Regions from separate parts of the Oceanobacillus sp. M60 genome, predicted to be linked through region 2. Evidence: a T-box and tRNA genes for the amino acid it is inferred to sense, from the RefSeq annotation. Region 2 holds a T-box; the other holds one or more tRNA genes.
What was found. A T-box is a leader RNA that pairs with one kind of tRNA and senses whether it is charged. The one in region 2 lies ahead of tyrS (tyrosine--tRNA ligase), so its partner is inferred to be a tRNA-Tyr.
Positions count from the first base shown of each region.

Region 1 (15,737 bases), on a different contig from region 2:
ATCACGTACCAGTTTTGCCGCTGTCCGGAAATGATTTAATCCCATCTGATATTGTACGTTGGTTGTAAATGTTACTGGAGAGCCAAGCTCTGCCATGATAACTTCAATAAATTGATCTTTTCGTTTTTCATATTCATCTGCGATTCGGTCTAATAAATCAGCACGTTCTTCTTTGGTTGTTTGTGAAAACGCCGGGAAAGCATCCCGTGCAGCTTGAACTGCTTTATCAAGATCCTCTTTGGTACCAGAGCTGATTTCACCAATTTTTTCTTCGGTTGCAGGGTTGATTACATCAATTGTTTCGTTTCCAGTGGAATCAACCCACTGACCGTTAATATAATGCTGTATATAGTTATACATTTTCTCCACCCCTTTGCTTGTTTTTCAATAAAGAATATTCAATAATACGTTATCAGCCTTTTTGAATATCCATTACTACTTGTTCCCGCAATAAAAAGTGATTAAACGTAGTAGAGAACATGGATTTAGCCAATAAAAAAACTGTCTCTTCTTAAATAATGAAGAGAGACAGTTTTTGAGAGATTAGCCGCCAATAATATTGAATCCGGCATCTACATGCAATACTTCGCCGGTGATTCCACGTGCCAGTTCGCTAAGAAGGAATAATGTTGCATCTCCAACTTCGTCTTGATCGATGTTGCGGCGCAGCGGAGCTTTTTCTTCCACAACTTGAGATTTTTCGTTGAAATTAGCTACTCCTTTTGCAGAGAGTGTACGGATTGGGCCGGCTGACACAGCGTTCACACGAATGCCATCTTTGCCCACATCTTCAGCTAGGTAGCGGACGCTTGCTTCCAGAGAAGCTTTAGCAACACCCATCACGTTATAGCCAGGAACGACTTGTTCTGCTCCGATGTAAGTTTGTGTCACGATCGAACCGCCTTCAGTCATCAGTTCCTTCGCAGCATTTGTTATGGTTACTAAGGAATAAGCGCTGATTTCTTGAGCAAGCAGGAAACCATCGCGGGAAGTAGTGACAAATTCACCCTGCAGGTCTTCCCGTTTAGCAAAGGCAACAGAGTGAACCAAGCCGTGAATCACGCCGATTTTTTCTTTTATTTCATGAAAGGCTCCCTGAATACTTTCATCGGATTTAACATCGCAAGAGATGATTGCTTTTGGTTCAATTTCATGCTTCTCTAAAAGTTTTACTAATTTTTTGTAGGATCTTTCCTGTCTATTGGTGAAAATAAGGTTCGCTCCGGCATTATGTAGAGATTTTGTAATACCCCAAGCAATACTTCTTTCGTTAGCGACGCCCATTACAACAATGTTTTTACCTTCTAATAATTTTGTCATACGTATCCTCCATTCAACATTTAACTTAGCATCTATTATAACGGATTAGTACCAGGTGATAAAGTTATAAACTGTTTTTCTTTTCTATAAGAAGTATGTGTGATAAGTAAAAAAGCAGTTCAGTTGGACCGCTTTGCCGATTCAGAACCCAGGTAATCGCAGTCGGGAAAATATACGGTACTTTCCTGCCGGAGAATTCTTGTTGTCAAAAAAGATACTCACGCTGGTTTTATATTTATAGAAGAAAAGAGAGGAAATAAGAAATGAGAAGCCTTGGAAATAGTGTCATAACGGGTTTGGTGGAGTGATTTATCGACTTTTGAAAAATAAAATAAGGTTTTTTTCATTTTTCCCTTTACAAACGGTTGGTTCCTCGATATAATAAAATTCGTCAGTTTGCGAGAGAAGCTTTCAAAAAGCCTCTCAGAAACGCATTATGGCCCGTTGGTCAAGCGGTTAAGACACCGCCCTTTCACGGCGGTAACACGGGTTCGAATCCCGTACGGGTCACCAAATGGAGGATTAGCTCAGCTGGGAGAGCACCTGCCTTACAAGCAGGGGGTCGCAGGTTCGAGCCCTGCATCCTCCACCATCACGCCGGCCTAGCTCAACTGGTAGAGCAACTGACTTGTAATCAGTAGGTTGGGGGTTCAAGTCCTCTGGCCGGCACCATTTTTTCATGTATATAATTGATAATATGGTTAACAATAATATGGAGGGGTAGCGAAGTGGCTAAACGCGGCGGACTGTAAATCCGCTCCCTCAGGGTTCGGCAGTTCGAATCTGCCCCCCTCCACCATGTTTTTGTTGGGCCATAGCCAAGCGGTAAGGCATCGGGTTTTGATCCCGTGTACCCCAGGTTCGAATCCTGGTGGCCCAGCCATTTTTATTTTTTAGAAGAAATACATGATAATACTATTACTGATAATAGTATTTTTTTATGGACAGGGCTATATATAATAACCTGTCTTATCATAGGAGCCATTAGCTCAGTCGGTAGAGCAACGAGCGAAACTTCTGCCGAATCAGCTTCGAGTAACCCCGAAGCATTCACTTCGAAGCAAATGCTTGCAGATGCAGGGGTCCACCAAATAAAGAAGCACGAAATAAGGTACCATTCTATTTATAAAACGAGCCATTAGCTCAGTCGGTAGAGCATCTGACTTTTAATCAGAGGGTCGAAGGTTCGAATCCTTCATGGCTCACTACAAGCATGACAAGTATAAAATACAGAAAAACGGGATAATTTTATCTCGTTTTTTTCTTTATCAGCATAAAAATCTCATATTATTTGAACAACAGTTCGACGTTAGTAAAGAGCCTGCCATAGTCTGAGCAGTCCAGCGATTTTGTATATGTTAGAAGCTGGAAATACCAATGCATTACGGTAATGCTGCAAACATAGTTTCAGTCACGAAATAAGTATCTTCTGAATGAAAAAACGATAGAATTCGTGTTATAATCAAAATAGTTTATTTTAGTACATTGTAATAAAAAAGCATATTTCAGATATGATAAATAAAAAGGATGAGCTAGGCATGACCTCTTCAAGGATACCAGGTTTTTATAATATGACGGTAGAAGAAAGGCGGGCATTATTACGTGAGGCCTTTACTTTAACAGATGCAGAAACGCAAAATTTGTCTAACGCCGATGCGCTTACGGTAGGAAAAGCAGATAATATGATTGAAAACGTCATTGGCACCTATCAATTACCATTCGGATTGGGATTAAACTTTTTAATAAACGGGAAAGAATATGTAGTACCGATGGCTATTGAAGAAGCTTCTGTTGTTGCTTCTGCCAGTCATATTGCGAAGATAGTCAGAGAGGCTGGCGGTTTTCGGACAGAATCAAAAGAAAGACTGATGATTGGGCAGATTCAAGTGGTTGGATGTCCGGATTTTCAAGAAGCAAAGCAGCAAATCCTTCGTCAAAAAGATATATTAATGAAAGCTGCCGATGATGCCTATCCAAGCATTGTCAGCCGCGGAGGCGGTGTGAGAGACTTAGATGTACGGGTTTTGAATGAGAACGATGCATCGTCTTATAGCAAAATGCTGGTCATGCATATCTATGTAGACACCTGTGACGCCATGGGAGCGAATATGATTAATACCATGGTGGAATCGATTGCGCCAATCGTGGAAGAAATAACCAAAGGAAAAGTGCATTTGCGTATTTTATCGAACTATGCCGATCGCAGCCTGGCTACAGCAAAATGTGTAATACCTCCGCATCTGCTAAAAACAGGTTCGTTTGCTGGAGAAGAGGTCAGAGATGGTGTCATCCATGCGTATGAATTTGCTGCCTCTGACCCGTATCGTGCAGTAACGCATAATAAAGGGATTATGAACGGCATTGACCCTGTTGTGATTGCGACAGGAAATGATTGGCGGGCAGTAGAGGCGGGGGCACATGCTTATGCTGCCAGAAATGGTCATTATGGCTCCATGACTACGTGGTCAAAGGATGAAGAAGGTAATCTCGTTGGTGAAATTGAGTTGCCAATGTCGATAGGAACTGTCGGGGGAGCGACTCGCGTGCACCCATTAGCTGATTTTTCTTTATCCGTTATGCAAATTGAATCAGCAGAAGAGCTTGCGCAGGTAATTGTAGCAGTTGGTCTTGCTCAAAATCTTGGAGCGCTCAAAGCGTTGGCGACCGATGGGATTCAAAAAGGGCATATGGCGCTTCATTCACGTTCTGTTGCGATAGCTGGCGGAGCAACTGGGGAGATGATTGATGTGATAGCAAAACAATTAGTAGAACAACAAGAAATCCGTGTGGGAAAAGCTAAAGAATTGGTGGAACAGTATAAACAATGAGTGCAGAAAAAGTAACAGCATCGGAAAAAACAGCTATTGGCGTAGCTCATAGTAAGGTCATTTTAATTGGAGAGCATTCGGTTGTACACGGGCAGCCGGCAATTGCTATTCCATTTCCTTTAATTGGCGTAGAGACGGTAATTGAGTATGTTCCTGGAGCGGTGAAAATGGACAGTACCTTTTATCATGGCCCATTGCGGCATGCCCCGAAAGAGCTGGAAGGAATTGTGGAATGTGTCTCTAGTTCTTGTGAATATCTTGGGATTCCTTATAAGGATTTGTTAATACGGATTAATTCCTCGGTACCGCCAGGAAAGGGTCTTGGTTCAAGTGCATCTGTCGCTATTTCTATTATTCGCTCTTTATTCCATTATTGCGATAAGGAATGCTCGACAGAAGATTTGCTGCAATTAGCGAATGTGGCAGAAACCTATGCGCATGGAGCACCAAGCGGGCTGGATACCTTAACGATCACTTCCGATAAACCAGTGTGGTATAAAAAAGGAAGTCCTGTTGAGCACATTGAATTAGGAGAAGACCTGCATTTTATTGTTGCAGACTCCGGCAGATTTGGGGATACACGTACATCAGTTGAATCGGTAGCAAGTCTGTTAAAAGCAGCTCCGCAGCGTATCCATTCCAAAATAGAACGGATCGGGGCGTTAACGCATCATGCAAAAGATGCATTGGAAAAAGCTAGTAAACAGTTTTTAGGTCAACTGTTAAATGAAGCACAAAAAGAACTGGAAGCATTAGGAGTCAGTGATGCCGGTTTAAATAAATTGATTCGCTTTGCCCGGGAAGAAGGGGCTTTAGGTGCGAAATTGACAGGCGGCGGAAATGGCGGTTGTATCATTGCGCTTGCGCAAAATGAAGTTCATTCAAAGCAGCTGGCAGAGAAATTACGCCGTTTTGGTGCAGCAGCAGTCTGGCCGTTTGTTTTGAAGAAATAAAGCGATGCCTCATTCGGCGGGGCTTTTCCCCGGCTGAATGAAGCCGCATGAAAAGAATGATTTGACAGGGATTGTAGAAAAGGAGATTCAAATAATATGAAGGCAACAGCAAGAGCGCATACGAATATTGCTTTAATCAAGTATTGGGGGAAGCGGAATGAATCATTGATTCTTCCTGCCAACAGTAACCTTTCCGTGACATTAGATGGTTTTTCTACAGAGACAACCGTTCATTTTCAGGAAGGGTTAAAAAAAGATTCCTTTCATTTGAATGAACAGAATGTAGAAGGAGATGCGCTTGGAAAGGTAGCGATATTTTTAGATAAGGTGCGTGCTCTTTCTGGAAAGGAAATCTATGCACAGGTTCAATCTGTGAATCATGTTCCTACTGCTGCCGGATTTGCTTCTTCTGCATCTGGTCTTGCAGCATTAGCTGCAGCGAGCTCCAAAGCAATCGGACTTTCTCTAAATGATACGGAATTATCGAAGCTGGCTCGTCAAGGCTCTGGTTCTGCTTCCCGTTCGATTTTCGGCGGTTTTGTTGAATGGCAGATGGGGGAACGGGAAGATGGATCCGATTCGTTTGCCGTGCAAATTGCTGACAAGTCACACTGGGATATTCGCATTGCTGCTGTGGTTTTGTCAAAAACAGAGAAAAAGGTCTCAAGCAGGGAGGGGATGCGCCGTACCGTAGAAACCTCTCCTTTTTATGCAGGCTGGCTGGAGCAGACAGCAAAGGATCTGCAAGAAATAAAACAAGCCATTAAAGTGAAGGATTTTGAGAAGATGGGAAGCGTTGCAGAAGCGAACTGCATGCGCATGCATGCTACAACTTTGGGAGCGAATCCTCCGTTTACATACTGGCAGGATACCACGATGCGAGTGATGCAGACGGTACAAACCTTAAGAGAACAAGGGATTCCTGCCTTTTTTACGATTGATGCCGGCCCGAATGTAAAAGTTTTATATTTACCAGAAAACGAAGCTAAGGTGAAAAAACGCCTGCAGGCAACAGAAGGCGTGGAGGATATTATAATCAGTAAACCCGGAAGCGGAATAAGCTATAGATAGGAGGATAATATGGTGGCAAAATCAATCACGGTCAAAGTACCAGGGAAATTAATGATTGCGGGAGAATTTGCCGTATTAGAGCCTTATCAGAATCTGGCAGTGATGGCTGTGAACCGTTTTGTCTATGCGACGGTAGCGGAAGCGGATAGCCACCAGCTGACTCTTTCGGACTTTTCTCTTCATAAGGTTCCATGGTCTTGGCGAGAGACAGACATACATATTGATTCAGACGATCCCAGGCTGTCTTTTGTTAAGAATGCACTCCGGATTACATATCGTTATTTAGAAGAACAAGGACTGCCGGTTCTTCCGATGCATGTTTCTACACGCAGTGAGCTGGATGATGCCTCTGGCGTGAAATATGGATTGGGCTCCAGTGCAGCGATTGTTACTTCTATCGTAGCGGGAGTATTACGTTTTCAGGCTCCGCAATTGGCTGAAAAAGATACCATTTTCCGTCTGGCTGCGATATCGCATGTGATTACGCAAGGAAACGGATCGGGAGCAGATATCGCTGCATCCACTTATGGCGGGCTGCTTCAATTCTCTTCTTTTCAGGCAGATTGGCTTCTCGAAGCATACCAGGAAGCGGGGTCTGTCACAGAAGTCGTAGAGAAGGATTGGAAATATTATAAAACGAAGCCGATTACGCTGCCAGAAAATGTTTACTTTTGTGTAGGCTGGACAGGCAGTGCTGCATCTACGAAAGATTTAGTGAACCAGGTGCGCTTATTGAAAATAAACAATGCGAAAGCTTATACTTCATTTCTGAAAGACAGTGAACATGCCGTATCTCAGTTTTTAACTGGCTCAAAAGACAATGATATCAATCAATTATTTGCTGGGATAACAGCTAACCGAAAAGCGTTGAATCAAGTTGGGAAAGCAGCAGATACAAATATTGAGATACCCGATTTAACCGTCTTATGTAACTTGGCAGAGGATTTGGGTGGCGCAGGAAAGCCTTCTGGCGCTGGAGGCGGAGATTGCGGGATTGCTTTTATGCCTTCGCAGGAAGCTGCGGAACAACTAGCGCATGCGTGGGAAGAAGCAGGAATCAAAGCTTTGACGTTATCTCCTTCTACCGGCGGAGAGACGGTGATGGAAGAGAATCATTCTGTTTAAGAAATATTAGAAAAGATAAAGGAGAGCCGTTTTGCAATTCGATGCATTGTAAATCGGTTCTTTTATTTTTGCATTTAAATCAAAGGAATTCTGATACCATCTTCAAATATTTTCAAGTTTCTTATAAAAAATAAAAAATGTTTAATGAAGTGAAGGACAAAATAAGATATTATTATTCATAGAGATATAGTTGGTGAGGGGAAGATTACATAGAGATGTTTGTGGATAGGAAATGTAACAAAAAAAGACATACACAGAAGATGTCTTTGAAAATTGAGTAAGGATGATTTAAGAGGTTTTTTTTAAATAAGCAAAAATTAATGCATCCAATTTTTCGCTTGTGGACAGAACAGGTTCTGAGTCTAATCCATGCTCCTCAGACAATGCCAGCATTTCTTGCCTGCACTGTTCAATCTCCATGAATAACGATTTTTTATCCACAAATTTCACTCCTTTTTTAGTATACTTATCGTTAGATATACCCTGTCGGAAAAAAAATAAACATTCTTTTTTAAAATGTGAAACCTTACAAGCGGTTGTTTCGTATAGAGAGTACCGCATAGTGCGGAGGTAATTAGATGGACCAATTTATAAAGAAAAAGATTATAGAAGTTAAAAAAGGAGACCAATCTGCTTTTTCGGATGTCGTATCCTTTTATCAAGATAAAATATACCAGCACTGCTACCGTATGCTGGGTAATAAGCACGAAGCGGAAGATATTGCACAAGAAGCGTTTATACGTGCATATGTGAATATTGATTCATTTGATGAGAGCAGAAAATTCTCTACATGGTTATACCGCATAGCTACGAATTTAACCATTGACCGCATGCGCAAGCGTAAACCGGACTTTCATCTTGATGCAGAAGTAAAAGGGACAGAAGGTTTGGATATGTATTCTCAGCTTGCCAGTACGGAACGTCTGCCTGGAGAAGAAGTGGAAAGCAGAGAACTGCAGCGGTATATTCATCATGAGATTTCTCAGCTTCCTTCTAAATACCGGAGTATTATCATGCTCAGGTATCTGGAAGAATTTTCACTAAAGGAAATCAGTGAAATTCTTGATGTTCCTCTTGGTACGGTAAAAACGCGGATTCATCGTGGAAGAGAGGCCTTGAGAAAGAGGCTTCGACATGTGTAAAGGAGCGTGCTTGATGTGAGCTGCAATAAAGAGTATATAAAAAAAATGCATGACTATTTAGATGGGGATATTTCCGCAGAAGAAGAAAGCTTACTAAGAAGGCATCTGGAGGATTGTGAAGATTGTCAGAAGCATTTTCATGAGCTTCATCGAACCATTGCTTTAATAAAAAGTGCGGAACGGATGGAAGCCCCGGTTGGTTTTACAGAAAATGTTATGAATAAATTGCCGACAGAAAAGAAATCGGTAAAGTATAAGCGCTGGTTTAAACATCATCCAATCCTTGTTGCAGCAGCTATTTTCTTCTTGTTGATGATAGGCAGTCTTTCCTCCACTTTTAATCAAGGAACGGATCAGCTTGTTGTTTCTGCACAGGAAGAGCTTGTCGTTGATGGAGACACCGTGATTGTGCCCGAGGGTGTCACTGTTTCCGGAGATGTCTACGTGAAAAACGGTGATTTATTAGTGCTTGGAACGGTGGACGGCAATGTTACCTTGTTTAATGGAGAGCTTTTAGACGGCGAATCGGAGCTGGAAGGCGGCGGCCTGATGGCCTCTGCAGGAGGAGTCAACGGAGAACTGGAAACCGTAGACCAAACGTTTGAGTGGATATGGTATCATATAAAGAATTTCTTTAAAGGATTATTCGCATTTTAAGATAAAACAATGAAAAAAGGAGCGAGATGATGTCGCTCTCTTTTTTTGGGCGAAAGAAACTGTCATAATGGAGTAAAACATAGCTGCTCCATCAATTATGAAAAAACAGCTGGTTCAGGGTATTGAAGTGGTCAAATTTGGCAGGATTTCTACACACACATTTTAATGGTGTTCCATTTTCTAAAGAAAATAAAAAACTACAGACAGGTCTGTTTTTACAAATTTATGATATAATAATTATCGACTGTAATTCATAATAGTTCATGATAATATAAAACGAAACTTCATTCAGCGGGAATTTATTCTTTCCCTCCGCTGAAGGATTCAGAGAGCTGCATCACGTTATCTTCTGCTTAAATAAATCGAGTTTCATTCTCTATTTAAAGGCGGGAATTTTACGGCCGGTTCTCCGAGAGAAATAATTGCTTTTAAGATAATGTTTAAAACAAACAGGTAATTCTATTGGGTAAAGGATGTGTGCACATGCTTGATGGGGGATTTGACTTTTTAGATCTGCTGCGAATTGGCGTTGATATCGCTCTCGTCTGGTATGTATTATATAAATTAATCATGCTGATCAGAGGTACAAAGGCTATTCAGCTATTAAAAGGAATAGCAGTTGTAATGGTTGTGTGGGGAGTAAGTATGCTGTTAAACTTACAAACCATCCAATTTATCACAGGCCAAGTTATTAATTGGGGAGTTATTGTAATTGTTATTTTATTCCAGCCGGAATTACGAAGAGCACTGGAACAGCTGGGGCGAGGGAATATCTTCGCCAGATCGGGAAGCTCTGCTGAAGAAATTATTCAAAATGAAATTGAGGCTATTGTTACATCTTGTAATTATATGGGTAAAAGAAGAATTGGTGCGCTTATCTCCATTGAAAGAGAAACAGGAATTGGGGATTATGCGGAAACCGGGATTCCAATCAACGGAAAGCTTACTCACCAGCTTCTGACAAACATATTTACACCAAATACACCGCTTCATGATGGGGCAGTAATTATAAAAAATGAAGAGATCACAGCTGCGGCTTGTTACCTGCCTTTATCCGAGAGTCCATTTATCTCCAAGGAATTAGGAACAAGGCATCGTGCCGCAATGGGAATAAGTGAAGTAACAGATGCGTTAACGATTGTTGTTTCTGAGGAAACAGGTGCCGTCTCTTGTACAAAAAATGGAGAGCTGCATCGTGATATCGATGAAGAAAAATTAAGAGAAATGCTTTTAACGCATTTATCAATCGTCCCGAAAGCCTCTGACAAAAAATCATGGAAACGGAGGACTGGTAAGCGTGGATAATTGGTTTAAGAGTAAGTGGTTTGTCCGTATCCTTTCCTTAGCTTTTGCGGTAACACTCTATGCTTTTGTCAATGTGTCCGAAACACCAAATTCCGATTCAACATTTTCTGGTTCAACCACTTCCACAGAAACCTTGGAACAAATTCCAGTAGATATCCGTATTGACCGCGACAGCTATGTTGTCAGTGATGTTCCAGAAGAGGTCGATGTTACTTTACAAGGGAATCGAGGCAGTATGACACCGTATATACTTCAACGTAATTTTGATGTATACGTCGACTTAGAAGGCTTAGAAGAAGGAACGCATGTTGTTGAACTGCAGCATAATATAGCAGGAGATGTGGAAGTATTTATTGAGCCGAAAACAGCAGAAGTCACCATTGAAGAACGGGCATCTCAAGAGTTTACTGTAACTGCTGATCTGATTAATCAAGACCTGATGGCAGATGGTTACGAAGTGGTCGATTATAGTGTCGATCCGGAAACGATAACGATAACAAGCTCAGCGAGCGTCATTGAATCGATTGGCTCTGTAAGGGCTTATGTGAATATGGAAGGTGTCGATGAGTCAATTAACAATCGGGAGCTTCCGATTAGTGTATATGATATACAAGGAAATGAATTGAATGTCGGATTAGACCCTGAAAGTGTTCAGGTCTCCGTAGAAGTCGACAATCCAAGCAAGTCTGTACCACTGTCTGTAGAGACAACAGGTGAGCTGGAAGAAGACCTTGAGCTGGACTCTATTTCTCCAAATGAAGAGGAAGTGGAGATTTACTCTCAAAGTGACGTGCTGGAGGATATTTCAGAAGTGACTACCGAGCCGCTGGACTTATCCGAGATTGAAGAATCCGGCACAGTTGAAGTACCGCTTGATTTGCCTGAAAACGTGCAAGCACCGGAGACGGAAGAGGTAGAAGTTACGGTAGAAGTAGAAGGAACAAATGTAATCGAGAATGTAGCTTTAGAAGAAGAAGGCTTAGCAAATGGATTGGAAGCATCTTATGCAGACCCTGCATTAGAAGTAGAAGTGACAGGGGATGCCTCGGTGGTAAATGGTTTAACGGCAGATGATATCAACGCCGTACTGGATTTATCTGATTTAGAATCAGGAGAGCATGAAGTGCCTATTGACATTGAAGCTCCTGAGGATGTCACTGCCACAGGAAATGTGGAAGAGGTCACGGTGGAAATAATCGATCCGGCTGAAACAGCAGAAGAATAGTTGTATATTGTATGGTCAAAGGAGAGATATAATAATGGGTAAATTTTTTGGAACAGACGGTGTCAGGGGAGTAGCAAATGAAGGGCTGACTCCTGAAATGGCATTTAAGCTCGGTCGTTTTGGCGGATATACGTTAACAAAAGGCAGTGAAAAGCCACGCGTTTTAATCGGCAGAGATACACGTATTTCTGGACATATGCTGGAAGGCGCGTTGATTGCAGGACTTCTGTCAACAGGCGTAGAAGCAATGCGGCTGGGTGTTATTTCAACGCCGGGGGTCGCTTACTTAACAAAAGCAATGAGCGCGCAGGCAGGGGTGATGATTTCTGCATCCCATAATCCTGTAGAAGATAACGGGATTAAATTCTTCGGCTCAGATGGATTTAAGCTGACAGATGCTCAGGAAGCGGAAATTGAAGCTTTATTAGAACAAGAAGAGGATGATCTGCCTCGCCCGACAGGCGCTGGTATCGGATCAGTGAGTGATTATTTTGAAGGCAGACAGAAATACCTGTCCTTCTTAAAAGATACGATTGATAACGATTTTGACGGAATACGTATCGCTGTAGATTGTGCACATGGAGCAACATCCAGCCTGGCTACACATCTATTCGCAGATTTGGAGGCTGACATTCATTCCATGGGCTCTACACCGAACGGCCTGAATATTAATGATGGTGTCGGTTCTACACATCCGGAAGGACTACAGCAATATGTGCTGGATAAAGAAGCGGATGTCGGACTGGCTTTTGATGGAGACGGTGATCGCTTGATTGCTGTGGATGAAAAAGGAAACATCGTGGACGGCGATAAAATCATGTTCATCTGCGCAAAATACCTGAAAGAAATTGGGATGCTTCGTAAGGACACTGTCGTATCCACTGTCATGAGTAACTTAGGCTTTTATAAGGCATTAGAAGAAGCTGGTCTGAAAAGCGATAAGACGGCAGTCGGTGACCGATATGTTATGGAAGAAATGCGTAAAAACGACTATAACCTAGGCGGGGAACAATCCGGCCATATTATCTTTTTAGATTATATTACGACAGGAGACGGTCTGTTATCTGCATTGCAGCTTGTGAATGTAATGCGTGAATCAGGCAAGACCTTGTCAGAACTGGCAGACGAAATGACTATTTTCCCGCAGACATTGATTAATGTTCGGGTTACAGATAAGAATGAAGCATTGACCAGTCCAATCATCTTAGATGAAGTACAAGCTGTGGAAGAAGAACTGGGAGAGAATGGACGCGTTTTAGTCCGCCCATCTGGAACAGAACCGCTTGTGCGTGTCATGGTAGAGGCGAAGACAGAGGAAGATTGCCAGACCTATGCAGAACGAATCGTAAAAGTCATTGAAAATCATTTAGGTGCTTAATAATATCATGTACCTAAAGTAAAAAACGCATGGATGTACCCATCCATGCGTTTTTTTAACTTCTAGAATCCATAGGAATCCTCTTTCTTTTTCCGGATGATTTCGTTGGCTTCATACGTGTCCATGGTATCCTCAATCAAACGCTCTAATCGAATGAAGACATCGTCATCGACGATTTTCTTTTGTTGAAAGCTCTTTTCCTCAACATAAACAAAGGTTTGTACTATTTGTGCTTTCATATAGGATAAAGTTGGTTTTAATTGATGATCAGCAACTAAATAATGCTTGGAAGAGCCTGCGGTTACGAAAAAGCTTACGGTCTTATTCTGAAATGCCCCGACAGGAAGCAAATCAAAAATATTCTTTAAGCTTGCCGGAATCGATGCCTGGAAGACAGGCGTGCCGATAATCATCACATCTGCCTCCATCACCTGCCTGGTGACCCAGGCGGTGTCTCCGGAATAATCGAGATAGTTCCGGCCGTCACTAAATTGCAAATCATAATCTTTTAAATCAATCAGCTGAAAATCTGCTTCTGGATATTTTTCAGCAATTTCTTTTGCTACAGCATCCATGACTGTCCGTGTTTTTGAACCGACAATGGAGCCGGATAAACCAATGATCTTCATGTGCTAATCCTCCTGATTCATGCCAGTGTGCTTACGAATGGCAGGCAAAATTTTCGTGCCAATCATTTCAATATTCTTAGCCAATTGTTCAAATGGAACGCCACCAAAGTCCATTTGCGCTAAGTAGCGCTGATGTCCAAACAGCTCATGCTGATAGAGAATTTTTTCAATAACCTCCTGCGGACTGCCGACATTGATGACACTGCGCTTATCCTTTGCTTGTGCAAATGCCTGCTTTGGAAATCCTTGTCCATTCGTCAGCTTCATTCCTTCATTGATATAAGGGTACATTTGCTGCAGTGCCTCCTGGCTTGTTTCTGCCACATGGAAAAAACCGGTGACGCCGACAGGAAGATCGTCAGTATGATGTCCGCTTCTTTCAGCTGTTTCCCGATACGCATCAATAACATTTTTAAAAGCGCTGGCCGGTCCGCCAAGTGTTGCCAGCATCATCGGTACCCCGGTATAGCCTGCCTTCATTGCACTGGCCGGGGTTCCGCCAACTGCACGCCAGATGGGCAGTGTATTATCTTTCGGGCGGGGCAGCACATGGGCATCTTTTAAGGGTGCACGATAGTCCCCTTCCCAGCTGAGCCTTTCCTTCTCATTAATTTGCAGCAGCAAATCAAATTTTTCTTCATATAACGCTTCATAATCCTGTACGTCATATCCTAATAATTCAAATAGCCCGATTCGGGAAGCTCTTCCGGCAATAATTTCGGCACGTCCATTCGAAATTAAATCAATCGTAGCAAAATCTTCATAAACCCGAACGGGGTCAGAAGTGCTGATAATCGTTGACGAGCTGCCCAGCTTGATGGTTTCTGTCGCCTGCGCAATCGCCGCCAATACCACGCTGTGTGCCTGCGTAGTGAAATAATCCTGATGACTTTCTCCGACACTGAAAAAATCTAACCCTGCTTGTTCTGCCAGCTTTGCTAATTCGATAATTTCCTGAAGACGCTGCTGTGCCGAAATCCGTTTTCCGGTGAAAGGGTTGGCCAGATGGTCTCCCAGTGTATAGAGCCCAAATTCTAATCCTTTCTTTTGGTCAATGCGATATTGTTCCATACCTATGCTCCTCCATTGTTTTAGATTTTAAGGTTAAACCTATCTATTAAAAAATGTATTTGAAGTAAATTGCTTTGGGGAGGAAGTGAGCTACAGGCAGATAGGAAAATGGCGTGTTATTTTCTGCATGTATCGTCTCAAATTCTCCTCTCTATATCACTTTACTATTCAAATGATAAAATGACAATCAAAGTAGCTTGAATTAAAGATAGTTTTGCTGTTCCGCACGGAAAGGCCAGAGTGTATGGTGTATTTTATAAATAGTGGTATAATATAGAAAATACAGATAAAAGGGAGTGCGGGCAGAATGATAAAATTTCCAAAACCGAAAGTAGAACAGTTCTTTTATACGTATAGTATCGATCATTTCCAAGTGAGCAAAGATGAACAAAAGCTGGTATTTTCAACGAACTTGAGCGGTAAACGTAATTTATGGGCATTAGACTTGAGTAAAGAGCATGCGTATCCATTTCAGTTTTCTCAAAAGGATGAATCCTCCTCATTTATTCAGTTTGATCCAAATGGGAAGTATGTTTTAACAAGCTTTGATGCAGATGGGGATGAAAATTATCACATTTACGCCCTGCCTCCAGAGGGCGGATTACCGCAGCCGCTGATTACGGGAGCAGAGGACGAAAAATACTTGTTTGCATACCTGAGCAAGGACGGAAAACGAATTTATTATAATACCTCTAAAAATAATCCGAGCTTTTTAAACACACATGTGCGCCATCTGGATACAGATAAAGATGAGCTGATAGCAGAGGGAGAAGGAGCGCCGACTACACTGGCAGGTGTATCGGAAGATGAAGAGACACTAATATACGAAAGCGTGTTTGCGAACACGTATAATAATATATTCATCGAAAAAGAGGAAGAGAAAATCTATCTTACTCCTGATCCGAAAAAAGTGCATGTATCCTATGATCCAGTTTTTACGGATAATCACAGCATTTATTTCCCGACGGATTATGAAGGCGAATATATGTATTTAGCCAAGTATGACATGAAGCAAGAGACGTTTTCAAAAGTT
Region 1 covers NZ_JBSSNH010000012.1:19,202-34,938, forward strand. Annotated here, with positions in the region: gene ACW0TQ_RS21420 (aldehyde dehydrogenase family protein) at 1-360, opposite strand, end outside; gene fabI (enoyl-ACP reductase FabI) at 544-1,320, opposite strand; tRNA gene ACW0TQ_RS21430 (tRNA-Glu) at 1,759-1,833, shown strand; tRNA gene ACW0TQ_RS21435 (tRNA-Val) at 1,837-1,912, shown strand; tRNA gene ACW0TQ_RS21440 (tRNA-Thr) at 1,917-1,992, shown strand; tRNA gene ACW0TQ_RS21445 (tRNA-Tyr) at 2,035-2,119, shown strand; tRNA gene ACW0TQ_RS21450 (tRNA-Gln) at 2,129-2,203, shown strand; tRNA gene ACW0TQ_RS21455 (tRNA-Lys) at 2,453-2,525, shown strand; gene ACW0TQ_RS21460 (hydroxymethylglutaryl-CoA reductase, degradative) at 2,859-4,148, shown strand; gene mvk (mevalonate kinase) at 4,145-5,101, shown strand; gene mvaD (diphosphomevalonate decarboxylase) at 5,198-6,172, shown strand; gene ACW0TQ_RS21475 (phosphomevalonate kinase) at 6,182-7,297, shown strand; gene ACW0TQ_RS21480 (aspartyl-phosphate phosphatase Spo0E family protein) at 7,586-7,738, opposite strand; gene sigW (RNA polymerase sigma factor SigW) at 7,876-8,439, shown strand; gene rsiW (anti-sigma-W factor RsiW) at 8,455-9,096, shown strand; gene cdaA (diadenylate cyclase CdaA) at 9,580-10,401, shown strand; gene ACW0TQ_RS21500 (CdaR family protein) at 10,394-11,626, shown strand; gene glmM (phosphoglucosamine mutase) at 11,661-13,004, shown strand; gene ACW0TQ_RS21510 (NADPH-dependent FMN reductase) at 13,067-13,633, opposite strand; gene ACW0TQ_RS21515 (LLM class flavin-dependent oxidoreductase) at 13,637-14,704, opposite strand; gene ACW0TQ_RS21520 (S9 family peptidase) at 15,012-15,737, shown strand, end outside.
Region 1: it encodes a tRNA-Tyr, which carries the amino acid that the T-box ahead of tyrS (tyrosine--tRNA ligase) is inferred to sense. The anticodon was not compared.

Region 2 (15,737 bases):
GAGAAAATTGAAATATGCTATGATAGTAACACTTCCTGTAACTGTCATTCCAAATCCGACTAGAAATATAAAGAAAGAGCCCATCGTATCGCCTCACCTGCTTGTCCGTTTATATCATTCTATGTGCTTGTCCCACGGAAAATACAAGGTTTTTACAGGATGTTAGAAAAACCAAGAATACTGCTTCGTCTTTAAAACATCGGTGTTCTTGCCGAAGAGATGTCCGCTACGGGAAGTCGCTTTCCGCGGGCAACGGCTTAGCCTCCTTTAAAGAAGACTTGCTGATTGGCAAGCCGTCAGGCGCAGACAGAAGCATAGTCGCACTTATGCCCAGCGGGTAGGAAGAAAATCGCTTCCTGCTCAGGTCTACCTGTTGCTTTTCCCGCAGGAGTCGACAACATCCGCTCCCATCTAAGTGGAATTATGTTTTATTTGCTTTTTCACAAGGAAATAACGCAAATTCTAGCGACGGTTTTGATGGGGCGAGTAATCGCAGTCCCAGTCCCAGAAGAAATACACGGAGACTCCTGTGGGAATGCGCAGTGGGAAGACCCCGCAGAAAAAAAGTGTTCTTCTTTTTTTCGAGGAGGCTGAGCTCAAGCCCACGGAAAGCGGAGTGTATTTCTGGGGTTGCGATTACTCACCCCATGAAACCCGTTGGAGCGGATATATTCAACATTTTTTTATACTTTCTTATTCTTTAAGAAAAAAGCCTATCCCTAAAAAAGGGATAAGCTTCTTTTAACTATGCTTCATATTTTTTAAACACTAGCGCTACATTATGTCCGCCAAAACCTAATGAATTACTTACTACTGCATTCACTTCCTGCTTTCTGGCTTCATTTGGCACATAATCTAAATCACATTCCGGATCCGGATGTTCATAATTAATAGTTGGAGGGACAATTCCATCAATGATTGCTTTAATGGAAATAATTGCTTCAATCGCCCCTGCAGCTCCTAATAAGTGACCAGTCATTGATTTCGTTGAGGAAATAGCTAAACTGGACGCTTTTTCACCAAAGACCGTTTTAATCGCCTCTGTCTCATACTTATCATTCAAGTCTGTACTTGTCCCGTGCGCATTCACATAATCAATATCATTGGAATCCAGCTTTGCGTCAGCAATTGCATGCTGCATCGCCCGGGCAGCGCCCTCCCCATTATCAGCAGGTGCTGTAATGTGGTATGCATCGCCTGTTGCTCCATAACCGACAATTTCTGCATAAATTTGTGCGCCGCGTTCTTTTGCGGATTCCAGTGATTCTAAAATCAGGATACCCGAACCTTCACCCATAACAAAACCATTTCTTTCTTTATCAAATGGGCGGCTTGCTTTCTTCGGATCATCGGTTGTACTTAATGCTTTTGCTGACGTAAATCCAGCAAATGCCATATTGCTGATTGGCGCTTCTGTACCGCCGGTAATCATTGCATCTGCATCACCGCGTTGGATTGCTTTGAATGCATCTCCAATAGAGTTTGCACCAGAAGAGCAGGCTGTTACTGTACAAGCATTAATACCTTTGGCTCCTAATTGAATAGACACTTGTCCTGCAGCCATATCCGGAATCATCATTGGCACAAAAAACGGGCTGACACGTTTCGCACCTTTCTCTAAAAACTTTGAATGCTGGTCCTCCCATGTTTTCATTCCCCCGATTCCAGAACCAATCCAGACACCGACACGGTCAGCATTCTCATCTGTAATTTCTAATTTTGCATCCTCTACAGCCATTTTCGCAGCTGCCACAGCATATTGTGTAAAAGGATCCATTTTGCGGGCATCCTTTTTCTCCATATAAGCAGCCGGATCAAAATCTTTTATCTCGGCAGCTACTTTCGCTGTGAATTGTTCTTTATCTACTTTCGTAACAAAATCAACACCTGATTTCCCATTAATAATGCTTTCCCACATCGTAGAAACATCATTACCAACGGGAGTTACAGCCCCTAGTCCTGTTATTACAACTCTTTTTTCCACGATAGTAATCCTCCTTTAATTAGATAAAGCTTACCTGCCCCAGCGCATTGCAACCGCTCCCCAGGTTAAACCTCCTCCGAATCCTACTAATACGATTAAATCATTATCTTTTATTTTACCTTCTTTTACTGCTTCAGACAAAGCCATAGGAATCGAAGCAGAAGAATTATTTCCAAAACGCTCAATCGATTTCGCCATTTTATCCTCGGAAATACCTAATCGCTCTCTTGCCGCTTCCATAATCCGGATATTTGCCTGATGCGGAACAAGATAGTCCACATCTTCACGAGATAATCCAATTTTTTCAACAACATGGATGGTAGACTCCGGCATTTGCCTCACAGCAAATTTAAAAACCTCTCTACCGTTCATGATGATATGATCTTCTTTATTTAAATAGAGTTCCTTCCCTCCAGCGCCATTTGCGCCGAGTTCAAAGGACAGGATACCTTTCCCTTCAGATACTTCACCAATGACCGCTGCTCCAGCACCATCGCCAAATAAAACACAGGTCGAACGGTCGGTCCAGTCTGTAATTTTAGACAGTTTTTCACTCCCGACAACGAGTACATTTTTATACGTACCTGCTGCAATGAATTGATTTGCTGTAATCACACCATACATAAATCCGGCACAGGCTGCTCCAACATCCATTGCTGCGGCATTTACAGCACCTAATCTATCCTGGATCAGGCAGGCAATGGATGGAAAAGCTGTATCCGGTGTTACTGTCGCTACCAGAATTAAATCAATATCTTCCGCTTTCACATTTGCATCTTTCAGCGCTTCTATGGATGCATGATATGCCATATCTGAAGTATCAATATCGTCTGTAGCCAGCCTTCTTTCATGAATTCCGGTCCTGGTTCGAATCCATTCATCGTTTGTATCAACGATTTTCTCCAAATCATGGTTGGTAACTACATTTGTAGGCAAATAATGGCCGGTCCCTAAAATACCGATACTCATTTAACCGCGCTCCCCTTCTATAATAACATTAATATCAAACATTATGACTTGATACTAATTTTAAGATAAAATGAATTGGATAGCAAGTTACAATTTTACCCCTTCTTCATAACCAGGCTATCCAATTTCTTTTTTGATTTATTATATTTTTTAATTACTGCTTCGCCGCTCAATATTCATTTGGCAATAAACCTGTTTCAATGTACGCTTCGATGTCTTCCTCTACTTGAAGTCTTACCTCATCGGGGACAGCGGATTGAAATTCACCAAGTGATATAAAACCATCTTTAAAATCATAGGTATAAATTTTTCCTTCCAGCTCCTGCTGGTTAAATTCGTCTGCTGCTGCTTGATATAACTCTCCAACATGTTGAATCGTGCTTGTTAATACGGCATCCGGCGCAACTTCCATTTGATCCATCATATATCCGATTCCATAAAGATTATCCTCTTCTGCCTCTTTCAAGACAGCTTCACTGAAAGCATCTCCAATCGGATACACAACATCTGCACCTTCTTGCTGCATGGCATTATAATTTTTCAACGCCAGTTCCACGTTATTCCAATCATTTGTATAATTGAATTTTATCTCTGCCTCATTGTTTACATAATTGACCCCTTCAAAGAATCCTTCAATTTCCGGCTGCCAAGCATTTGCCGCAATAATCCCTATCTGCTGGCTTTCTGTCATATTTCCAGCAACCATACCAGCAAAAAATCCCATGGCATGCCCATTAAAATTAAGAGAGGTTACATTTTCTCCGGACTCTCCTCCATTCACGTAAACAAAATGAACATCTGGATAACTTTCTGCCAATGACATAAAATATTCTCCATAAATATTACTGTGCCCGTAAATCAAATTCACACCATCTTGAACAAATTGGTCAACAGCTTCCTGCATATCATGCATCGTTTGTATATTTTCTTTATAATAAACATCTACATCATATTTTTCACCAATCTCCTCCATGGCCTGATATCCTTGCTCTGTCCAAGGGTTATTATCTATTTCTGAATCCGTTATAAACCCGACATTTTGTATTTGACCCGTCTCAAAATAAGAGCAGGCAGACAATGTACAAATCAAAAACAGAAGGATTGTTGGATAGTAGATATATTTCAACTTAGCACACCCATTTCATTACCGAAGTCGCTTATTAAATGTTTGTATTGTTTTTATTACTTCATCTATATCTCTATTTTCCAGCAGAACCTGCTTTTTTTCAACTTTTGTGTTTGTTAAGTTATCGTTAACAGAGATAATCTCTATTAATTTTGGCAAATGGGTCATTTTTATCCATTGCATCAATACATTTAAAAAATCTTTGATATAAATCGCTTTGTTTTGCCATTCTTTATCTGCAAAAGAAAGCAGTCTGCCGTCTGCAATCAATCCATTTTCGTTCATTTCCATTCCTTCCCCAATAAGATAGGGAGCGGAAATCACTGTTGTGTCTGCATAATTTGATATCTTATGTCCGTTTGCATCGGTATATATATGCAATATCTTTTTAGTATACTGCGGCAAATCCGTTATATCGGAATGATGATTAATGACAATTGCCAAATCATATGGACTTATCACTTGACCCGTTTCTTGAAAATGACTGTTCCTTCCAAAAAAATCTTCCAGTCCAGAATCGATTTGATTATCCCGCTTTCCATCGACTTGGCAGCCCGCATCTAATAACTCTGTTACTATATGGTAGCCAATCCAATGATTGTGGGGAGTAACGAATACTCGCAAGGAAAACACTCCTTTATAGTCATATTCAGGTAAAGAACCATTAATTTTCATGATTTTTTTAAATTCTTTACAGCAACAAAAAGCTTTTCATGTTAAAATAGTATTTATGGTACGCTTAGATAAGGTAGTAAAGTGAGGTGGACTTATGCGTTTTATAGCAACTATTTTTTGGGCTGTAGCTATTTCTTTAGCAGTCTCTTATGTATTGACAAGCATGGGCGCAGCACCATTTATTGTTCGTGATGCACTGATTGTAGCGGGTATTTTTTCTATATTCGTTTTTGCTTTAGCTGGTCTGGTTTTGAAAGAAGACACTAAGTAGGTAAAACCCCTTGTCTTATTCTATGCGGCAAGGGGTTTCTATATTTCTAAAATGCCTTTTATTAAAGAAAACGTTCTATGCTTATCATTTTTAGCATATTTACATATAAGGACAGGCTAATAAATTGGAATGGACAAAATTGATTGTAGTTCTGCTTTGTTCATTTTAAGAAATAACTGTACAATCAGAGAAGAAAAAATAAAGGAAGGTATAAAAACATGGACGCTTTAAGTAATTTATGGACACTGATCCAGTATTTTGTTCTTGGTATCGTACAAGGAGTTACCGAACCAATACCGGTATCCTCCAGCGGACACTTAATCATTGTCAGAGAGCTGTTTAATATTGAAGCAAGAGGGCTTTCTTTTGAAATCTTTGTTAACTTCGCTTCTCTACTGGCTGTAATGCTGATTTACCGCAAAGATATTATACGTTTAATCGTCAGTACATGGAAGTTCTTATTCAAAGGAGATAAAACGGTCAAAAGTGACTTTATGTTTGTTGTTTATCTCGTCATCGCAACCATTCCTGTCGGGATTATCGGCGTGTTATTCGGAGATGCACTTGGCGAAACGCTGAGTGGAACGAATGTAGTCGGGATAACTTTATTAATCACCGCTCTTGCTCTTTGGATTATCCGTAATCTCAGAGGACGCAAACAGGATGGAGATTTATCAACAAAAGATGCTATCATTGTCGGCTTGGTTCAATCGATTGCTGTCACGCCGGGAATCAGCAGATCCGGTGCAACTATCGTTGCTTCGATGCTTGTCGGCATGAAAAAGGAAACAGCTTTACGATTTTCTTTCCTGCTCTATATTCCGGTAAGTCTTGGTACAGGTATTCTTGAAATACCTGAAATCGCCAGTGACCCGGCAATGAGTTATCTATGGGCACCTTATCTGGTAGCATTCATTACGTCCTTCATTGCCAGCTATTTTGCACTTAAATGGTTTATGAACGTGATGCGGCACGGAAAACTTGAGTATTTCGCATACTACTGTGTCATCGTCGGTATTCTTGTATTGATTTTCTTATAATAATCTCCAAATATAAACAAAGGCATCCATTCTTTTTAGACGGATGCCTTTGTTTATATTCTGCTCTCTTTTATCAATCTGGAATACCTAAGGCAATCTTCGCATAGCGGGACATCTTATCTTTACCCCAAGGCGGATCCCAAACAATATTTGTTTTTGTTTCTTTTACTTCTGGAATATCTGATAAAGCATGCTTGATATCTGCCTCAATATGCGCAGATAAAGGACATCCCATTGCAGTCAATGTCATCGTAACTACACACAAGCCATCATCATCCAAATCTACATCATATATTAAACCAAGATTGACAATATCAATACCTAGTTCCGGATCAATAACGTTTTCTAATGCACCCATTAGATTCTCTTTCATCGCTTCATCCATACGTGTCATCCTCCTTTCCCTTGTTTCTATTAAATCATACTTTAACATGTAATTAAATCATTTTACAACAGATGCCGCTCAAACCACTCTGCAGCGTGGTGCATTGCCGGCACACTAACTTTATGCTCCCTGCCTTTTTCGCCAATAAATTGCAGATGGTCTTTCTTTTTATAAGCCTGCTTGACTGTTTGGTAAAAGGAGTGCGATTGTTCATAAGGAACTACTTTATCATTTTCCCCATGCCAGAACATTAACGGACGTTCGTGAAGTGATTCCACGTGGGCAGACAAATCTAATTCAGCCAGCTGTTCAAACAAATCATCCAAATCTTCTTGTGTAAATGGTGTCTTCCCATTCTTTTCAGCATACTGCAGTAATTGGTGCGCATATGCTTGCAGTTTAGGGGTACCCATCATAACAGCCGCTGCATTGACCCAGGAATATTTGACAAGCGCAGCACTTGTTGTAATTCCTCCCATGCTGGTTCCAGCTACACCTAATGCATTTTCTTTTAAAAGCTTATTTTCTAATAAGTATTTCCGGATAATATCCAATTCACGAATATTTTTTAACACGATTTCAAAAAAAGCGAGCTGCCGTTTATCATCTGATAAACCGCTGTTTCTTTCCCCATGGTGCAGCGCTTCCGGTAGAAGCACCCGAAATCCTTTCTCAGCAAGCATGTAGGCTATCGGCAAATTTTGCTCCTTCGCGCTTGTAAAACCATGGTAATAAATAACCGTCGGCCGTTCCCCGCCAGCATACTTTTGATCGACAACATGCAAGCAAGGTATTCCCTCGATTGGTTCCTGATATATTCCTATCATTTCTGACACGCTTCCTTTCACTTATCAACGTACTATCTCTATTGTAAAGTTTTTGTAATATCTTTCGCAAACAATGCAGCTTTTGTTTAATTTTTCTTTACTTTACATATTTTCAAATCATGGTAACATAAAAATCAAATGAGAGGTGACAGAATGGAAAATAAAAACAGGCACTTAATCGCATTGGATTTAGATGGTACGTTATTGACAGATAATAAGAAAATCAGTATTCGAAATAAACAGGCGATATCTCAAGCAATAGAAGATGGCCACGTGGTTGTTATTGCCACCGGAAGACCCGGCCGTGCCAGTATTCAATACTATCAGGAACTCCAATTAAAAACACCGATGGTAAACTTCAATGGAGCACTTGTACACCATCCTCTGGATACCAGCTGGAAAGGTATTCACACGCCAATGCCCCTGACTACCGCACATCGGATTATTGATGTTTCCAACGAAGTCGAAGTAAAAAATATATTAGCTGAAGTGCAAGACCAGGTTTATTTAGATCAATACAGTGAAGATATTATGACTATCTTTCAAGATTTCCCCGAGCAATCACCATATATTATCGGCGACATTAAATCTAAATTAAAATATGATCCGACTTCTGTTCTTATTCATCCTAACGCTTCGCAGGTAGAGGAGCTGCGAAATCATTTAAATGATTATCATGCGGAAGTCATTGAACATCGTAAATGGGGCGCTCCATGGAATATCATTGAAATTATCAAAAAAGGAATGAATAAAGCAGTCGGGCTTAAGCACATTGCTGACGAATATCACATTGCCCGTGAAAATATTATTGCTTTTGGCGACGAGGACAATGATTTAGAAATGATTGATTATGCCGGTGTCGGTGTTTCTATGGGAAATGCGATTGACGACCTTGTCTCTGTATCCAAACATCAGACCTTAACGAATGAAGAAGACGGTATCAGCATATTTTTAGAAGAATATTTAAATCTTAATAAGAATAACAGCCTTGTGTAATGGTTATTAAGAAGGGAGTCTGCAGATAAAACATATGCAGCCTTCCTTTTCTTTATCTCTTTTCGATTTTCTGTTAATATAAACTTACGAACAATTAAATGAGGAGGTACTCATATGGCAGTACATATTTCCCCGACACCAAATCCAAATGCAATGAAATACACATCAGATAGTGTTATTTTTTCTGGGACAAACAGTATTTCTGTTATGCCCGGTGATGTTAGCGAGCATGAAATTTTAAATGAATTAATGAAACTGGAAGATGTTGATAACGTATTTGGCTATCAAAATTTTATTACGGTCAACAAACATTTTGACGCTGACTGGGAGAATATTAATCCCAAGGTAGAAGAAATATTTGTTAAATTCGGCTATTAAGAAAGAGGCCGGGAGCTCCCCGGCCTCTTTCTTGTTATCTTATAAATCCCCGGAACCGCTTATGGTCTAGCGAATCCGGGGATTTTAAATAATACTGGCAAAAAACAGCTTATTCTTCTGTATCTATCGGTACATAATTTGCGTTAATCTCATTATCATCTTCATCTTTTCCATACATCACGACGAATGGAGGCTCCTCATGACTAAGCGTATCTTCGGAGAATGTCTCCATGATTTGAAAGCTTTGAAAAGAACCTGCATCTGCTTCTTCCAAGTCTACCGTTGTTTCCTCTTGAATGGTTTCTCCATCCTGTTCAATTCGATAGAAAAAAGCATTTCCTTCTGTTCTTACCTGACCAACGATATGGAATTGTTCTCCATCTGCTGTAATGTCAATTTCCTGGAACATTACGGTGCCTGTCGTTTCATTATTTTCCTCCGGAGCACTCGGCTCAATGACTTCCCCATCTCTATTCCCACAGCCTGCCAATAGTACGAGCACAGTAATAACAGCATACCAACGTTTCATACATATACACACCTTTTTAATCTTTTCTAAAGAACCCATATACTCCAGCAGTTTCTACAATATTTGTAAATGCTTCTGGATCTACTTCATTGATAATTCTTTCTAAATCATATAATTCATATCTTGTCACAACAAGATACATGAGACTTTTATCTGTTTTCGTATACGCTCCCTTTGCAGGCAAAATCGTAATCCCGCGAACCATCGTATCATGGATGGCTTTCTGCAGCTCGTCCGTTTTCTTAGTAACAATAAACGCGGTAACCTTTTCATAGCGTGTATGAATGGTGTCGATCACACGGGTTGTCACATAAAGCGTCAGCATAGTGTATAAAGCATTTTCAGGTTCATACAAAACACCTGCAATAACAATAATCATGGAATTCATAATTAAAAAGTAGTTGCCAATGGGTTTATCTTTCAGACGGGATAATATCATTGCCACAATATCCATACCGCCTGTAGAAGCACCTGCTTTTAATGTGATACCAACACCGACTCCTGCGATAACACCGCCAAATACAGCATTTAAAATGATATCATTCGAGATAGAAACAAGCGGTAAAATTTCTAAGAATAATGTGGAGAAAAATACTGATATGACACTATAAACAGTAAATCCCTTTCCTACCTTTAACCATCCTAAAATCAAAACTGGAATATTTAAAAGAGCTAATAAAATACCTGTGGATAGGCCGATTCCTAAGAAATCATTAAAAATACTGGATAATAGCTGAGCCGCTCCCGTAAATCCACTGGCATAGACATTTGCACCGATAAGAAAGAAGTTTAAAGATGCAGCATTTAATAATGCTCCAAGTATTACTATACTTATCCTCTTAGCTTCAATATAAAACACAAAACAGCCTCCTTTATTAAATTTTTGACTAAATATTCAATTAAACGTAAACTTATAATTAAATCTTATTTAAATAGAAACGGATGTGATTAAAATGGCAATCACCATTCTGGCAGACAGCGCATGTGATTTATCCGAACATTATTATAACGAATATAGTATTGAAATGATACCTTTAACTGTTCATCTTGAATCAAAAGATTATCGGGACAGTGTCGATATTAAACCGAAGACAATCTATGATGCAATGCGGGAAGGACAGACACCAAAAACATCGCAGGCATCAGCAAACCAATTTAAAGAAATCTTCACTTCTTATGCGGAAGCAGGCAAGCCTCTACTCTATATCGCTTTTTCATCGGAATTATCCGGAACCTGCCAAGCTGCAAAAATGGTTGAACAAGAAATTAAAGAGAAATATCCTGAAGCAAAGCTGCACATTATTGATTCCAAATGTGCTTCACTGGGCCTCGGTCTAGTCGTACTGGAAGCAGCTAAAATGGCTCAAAAGGATATCTCTTTTGATGAAATCATTCAGCAAACCGCCAAAAACGCCGCACAGATGGAGCATATATTTACTGTGGACAATTTAGAGTATTTATATCGCGGCGGCCGTGTCAGTAAAACCGCTGCCTTTGTCGGCGGCTTATTGAATATCAAACCTCTTCTGCATGTCGACGGAGGAAAGCTTATTCCTTTAGAAAAAATTCGCGGAACGAAGAAAGTGCTGAAGCGCATGATAGAGGTCATGGAAAAGCGGGGCAGCAATTTCCAAAATCAAACCATTGGAATCAGCCATGGTGATGATTTACCTCGTGCACAGGAGCTTTCCAGAATGATTCAGGATACGTTTCATGTCAAAGAAGAAAATATTATTATTGAAATGGTTGGATCTGTGATTGGCGCACATTCAGGCCCCGGGACGTTGGCTTTATTCTTCTACAACAAATAAAATATATACTTCCCTGCATACAGCACATGGGGAGAAAAAATAGATTTGACGTTATCATAGCGTCAAATCTATTTTTTTCTTCCTATTATTGAAAACGAATCAAGAAATATTTTTTCTTTCCTCTGCGGATAACCGTGAAAGCATCCCCTAAACGGTCCGCTTCATCTACCACGTAATCCAAATCCTGAACACGTTCTCCGTTAATGTAGATAGCCCCATTTTTCACATCTTCTCTTGCCTGCCGCTTCGATGAAGAGATAGAAGCATCCACTAATAAATCGATTAAGCTGGAAGGTTCTTTCCCCGTATCATGATTGGGAACATCCTTAAACGCTTGTTCTACTTCATCTGCTTTTAATTGTTTGATATCTCCGCTGAATAATGCTGCAGAAATTCGCTGCGCCTGATCCAAAGCAGCCTGGTCATGGATGCTGCGTGTCATTTCTTCTGCCAGACGGCGCTGTGCCACCCGTTTTTCCGGCTGTGTTTCTACTTCTTTTTCCAGCTCTGCAATTTCCTCATCTGACAGGAAAGTAAAGTATTTGATAAAACGAATCACATCACGATCATCAGCATTGATCCAAAACTGGTAAAATTCATATGGAGATGTTTTTTCAGCATCTAACCACACGGCATTCCCGGCGGTTTTTCCGAATTTTGTTCCATCTGCTGTTGTGATTAAAGGAACAGTTAAGCCAAATGCTTCAGCAGTTTCTCCTTGGTTCTCTCTGGAACGGCGGATAAGCTCTAACCCTGCTGTGATATTCCCCCACTGATCACTTCCGCCAATTTGCAATGTACAATTTTCTTCTTCGTATAACCGTAAAAAGTCTAGTGATTGCAGAATCATGTAACTGAATTCGGTAAAGGTAATTCCTTGTGCAAGTCTTGCAGCAACCGAATCCTTAGACAGCATGTAATTAATCCCAAAATGCTTTCCTGCTCCGCGAAGGAAATCAATGATTGTCATATTTCCCAGCCAATCGTGGTTGTTGCGGGAGACAACTTGATTATCGCTGGAGGTATCATCCATATCTACAATTTTGGCAATTTGCTTTTGAATGCTTTCCGTAAAACCAAAAACAACCTCTTCGGTATTCAAGCTGCGTTCACTTGAACGGCCGCTTGGATCACCAATCATCCCGGTTCCCCCTCCGACTAAGGCAATCGGTTTATGACCAGCCCGCTGAAACCGGCGCAGCATCGTTAAAGGGACTAAATGTCCGATATGCAAGCTGTCCGCTGTCGGGTCAAAGCCGCAGTATAAGGTTACCTGATTATTTTCAAGATGCTTTTCTAATCCATCCCGATCTGTTACTTGATTTACTAACCCTCTGTTTTCTAAATCCTGTAAAATATTCATATTATTTCCTCCTGCTTATTTGTATTTTCTTTTTACTGACAATGCCAGCTGCTCCCCGCTTTTGGGACATCCTTTTTAAGGTAAATAAAAAAACCCGCCTCCTCTCTGGTAAGAAAGGGACGAGTTGGATTCGCGGTACCACCCTTGTTGCTATTATAAAATAGCCGCTTAAGGTTTGTTAACGATGGTTGTCACCGTTCTTCTTATTATCAGCCTCCATGACGCGAATAATAAAAAGAAAAACTCCAGATTGTAATTCGCAAGTGAATATATACTGACTCGCACCATCCGTCAGTTCTCTAAGACAGGGATTCACGTTGCTACTTCGATCCTTCCATGTTTCTTTCATAAAAAATTAAATTCACATGATACTATTCATAGCATAAATAGTTCTTCTATGCAAGCCTTTTTCCGTCTTACTACCAAACTGTATTTTCACTATGTTATAATAAATGTTGAAATAGGAGGTCTAATGTCTATTATGAAAGAAAAACTGCAACGTTTTTTTAATACTGTTAAAGACTGGTGGAAAAAAGGTATTCTCCAGCAGACATCACGAGTTACATACGACGTTGTTTGGAATATTGTATTATTTGTCATTGTGATTATCGGCATCGGCGGGATTTTTGCCGGCGGAATCGGACTTGGGTACTTTGCCTCCCTGGTTTATGACGAACCATTACGAAGTGAAGCATCTATGGCAGATGATATTTACAATTATTCTGAGACATCCAGTATTTATTTCGCTAACGATGTCTACCTGGGAGATATCCGAAGTGATTTATATCGGGAAGAAGTAGCACTTGACGATATCTCACCTACATTGATTGATGCGGTTATCGCAACAGAGGACGAGTATTTTCACGAGCATAACGGTGTGGTGCCAAAAGCGATCTTAAGAGCGACGGCACAGGAATTTCTAAATTCCTCTGTCCAAACAGGAGGAAGCACACTGACACAGCAGCTGATTAAGAATCAAATTCTAACAGACGAAGTGTCCTTTGACCGGAAAGCCAAAGAAATATTATTAGCAATGCGGCTGGAAAATTATTTTACAAAAGATGAAATCATCGAAGCTTATTTAAATATTATTCCTTATGGCAGAAATTCATCCGGCCGTAATATTGCAGGTATACAGACAGCATCTAAAGGTATTTTCGGTGTAGAGGCATCTGAATTAACACTTCCGCAGGCTGCATATCTGGCCGGCCTTCCGCAAGGTCCTTCTTCCTACACACCATTTACAGCGGAAGGTGCGCGAAAGTCTGAAGAAGAATTGCAAGCTGGAATCAGCCGGATGAGAACAGTTTTAAATCGCATGCATGATATGAATTTTATTTCAGATGAAGAACTCGAAGAAGCTGCCAATTATGATATTGCCAGCGATTTTATTGATGCGATCCCTTCTTCTACAGACGAATATCCATATGTCACTTATGAAGTAGAGAAAAGAACCAAGGATATTATTCAAGGTTTATTAATGGAAGAAGACGGCGTGACTGAGAAAGATTTGGCAGAAGATGACGATTTACGAGCTGAATATGCGGAGCGTACAGAAAGAGAATTACGTGACGGCGGCTATCAAATCCATACGACGATTAATAAAGAAATGTACGACGCCATGGAAGAAGCAGCAGACAATTATTCAGACTATGGATATGCCAGAACGTTTACCGCTACAAACAGTGATGGGGAAGAATATGAAGTAACACAGGAAATCCAGACTGGTGCGATAATGGTTGAAAATAACACCGGCAAAATAATTTCATTTATCGGCGGACGCGGTTTTGATGAAGATCACCAGGTAAATTTCGCTACGGATACAAGACGCTCTATCGGCAGTACCATCAAGCCTTTGCTTGATTATGCGCCGGCGATGGAAGAAGGCGTTATTCAGCCGGGAACACCGATTGCAGACTATCCTAGGACATTTGCTGGTGGATGGCCTCCGCGTAACTATGGAGGAGGAAATTATGGCCTTGTCTCTGCCCGTACAGCGCTGGCCAATTCCTATAATATTCCTGCTGCCGCCGTGTATATGGAAATAATCAATAATGACCCTGCTGCTGAATATTTGGAAAAGATGGGCATCACTTCATTAACGCCTGGTGATCATGTTCAGCCATCTCTTTCTATTGGCGGAATGGACCATGGTATATCAGTAGAAGAAAACGTCAATGCTTTCTCCACCTTTGGCAATAACGGGAAGTTTGCAGATGCTTATATGATTGATAGAATCACAAACGCTGAAGGCGATGTGATTTATGAGCATGAAACGGATCCAGTAGAAGTATTTTCACCTGAAACAGCTTACCTGACAGTCGATATGATGCGGGATGTGATTGATAACGGGACAGGTAATTTCGTGAATTCCCAGCTTCAAAACACAAATGTCGACTGGGCTGGAAAAACAGGAACATCTCAGGATTATCATGACGCCTGGTTTGTAGCAACTAATCCAAATATTACCTTTGGAACTTGGATTGGCTATGAAACGCCTGCTCCCATCAATCATGAGTATCATCTGACATACAGTCAGCGGAATATGAAGTTGTGGGCGGAGGTTATTAATGCCGCCGCGCAGGTAGACCCTGTCCTGGTAACACCGGAATCAACGTTTGAACGTCCGGACGGCATTGTAGAAAGAAGCTACTGCGCCGTTTCAGGAATGCTTCCATCCGATTTATGTGAAGATGTAGGTCTGGTTAAAACAGACTTATTTGATTCCCGTCATGTGCCGACAGAAGAGGACAATAGCTTAACCAGAGGCAGCAGACGCGTTTTAGAATCAGATGACGACGGCAGGTCATTCAGCAGAAGCAACGGGATTATGTTCAACCCTGACTGGCTGAGAGAAAATGGTTATGATGATATGGATGACTTTTCCATGCTCTATCCTCGAACAGAAACAGATAAATGGCTGAGAATTGGCATACCAGTCAGTATGTCCTCATCCAGCTCAGACGATGACGGTGATGATGACGATTAACAAATGATATATATTTTTAATAAAACTTCACTCTATCAAGCAAGGGATATCCGCTTATAGAGTGAAGTTTTTTATTACATACCATAAGCTTCCTAACAATTATCAAAAAATACTAAAAAAATGCTGCGATTTTCTGTATAATGGATGGTAAGAGCATTTTGTATCTCATAAAGGTGGTGGATGGATGAAACACATAAAGGAATTTGATTCAATCCTTTTAGAAACAGAGGCAGGTCTGCTGACAATCGAAGGTCCTGTTTCACGCTCCCAGTTAGAACAATATCATTTTCATGAAGAATTAACTGCATTCCGGCCTGCTGACAAACAATTTGAAGCACTTTTAGACATCGCAGAGCTGGAAGAGTCCAGAATTATCATTGCACGTACAACAGAT
Region 2 covers NZ_JBSSNH010000006.1:68,516-84,252, reverse strand. Annotated here, with positions in the region: gene ACW0TQ_RS22080 (YuzI family membrane protein) at 1-84, opposite strand, end outside; gene fabF (beta-ketoacyl-ACP synthase II) at 746-1,987, opposite strand; gene ACW0TQ_RS15350 (beta-ketoacyl-ACP synthase III) at 2,015-2,953, opposite strand; gene ACW0TQ_RS15345 (BMP family ABC transporter substrate-binding protein) at 3,123-4,079, opposite strand; gene ACW0TQ_RS15340 (hypothetical protein) at 4,098-4,703, opposite strand; gene ACW0TQ_RS15335 (DUF2929 family protein) at 4,849-5,025, shown strand; gene ACW0TQ_RS15330 (undecaprenyl-diphosphate phosphatase) at 5,244-6,065, shown strand; gene ACW0TQ_RS15325 (metal-sulfur cluster assembly factor) at 6,139-6,450, opposite strand; gene yjfP (esterase) at 6,513-7,277, opposite strand; gene ACW0TQ_RS15315 (Cof-type HAD-IIB family hydrolase) at 7,431-8,273, shown strand; gene ACW0TQ_RS15310 (NifU N-terminal domain-containing protein) at 8,388-8,651, shown strand; gene ACW0TQ_RS15305 (hypothetical protein) at 8,761-9,180, opposite strand; gene ACW0TQ_RS15300 (YitT family protein) at 9,197-10,039, opposite strand; gene ACW0TQ_RS15295 (DegV family protein) at 10,134-10,991, shown strand; gene tyrS (tyrosine--tRNA ligase) at 11,077-12,354, opposite strand; T-box leader at 12,467-12,700, opposite strand; gene ACW0TQ_RS15285 (transglycosylase domain-containing protein) at 12,827-15,343, shown strand; gene ACW0TQ_RS15280 (GNAT family N-acetyltransferase) at 15,528-15,737, shown strand, end outside.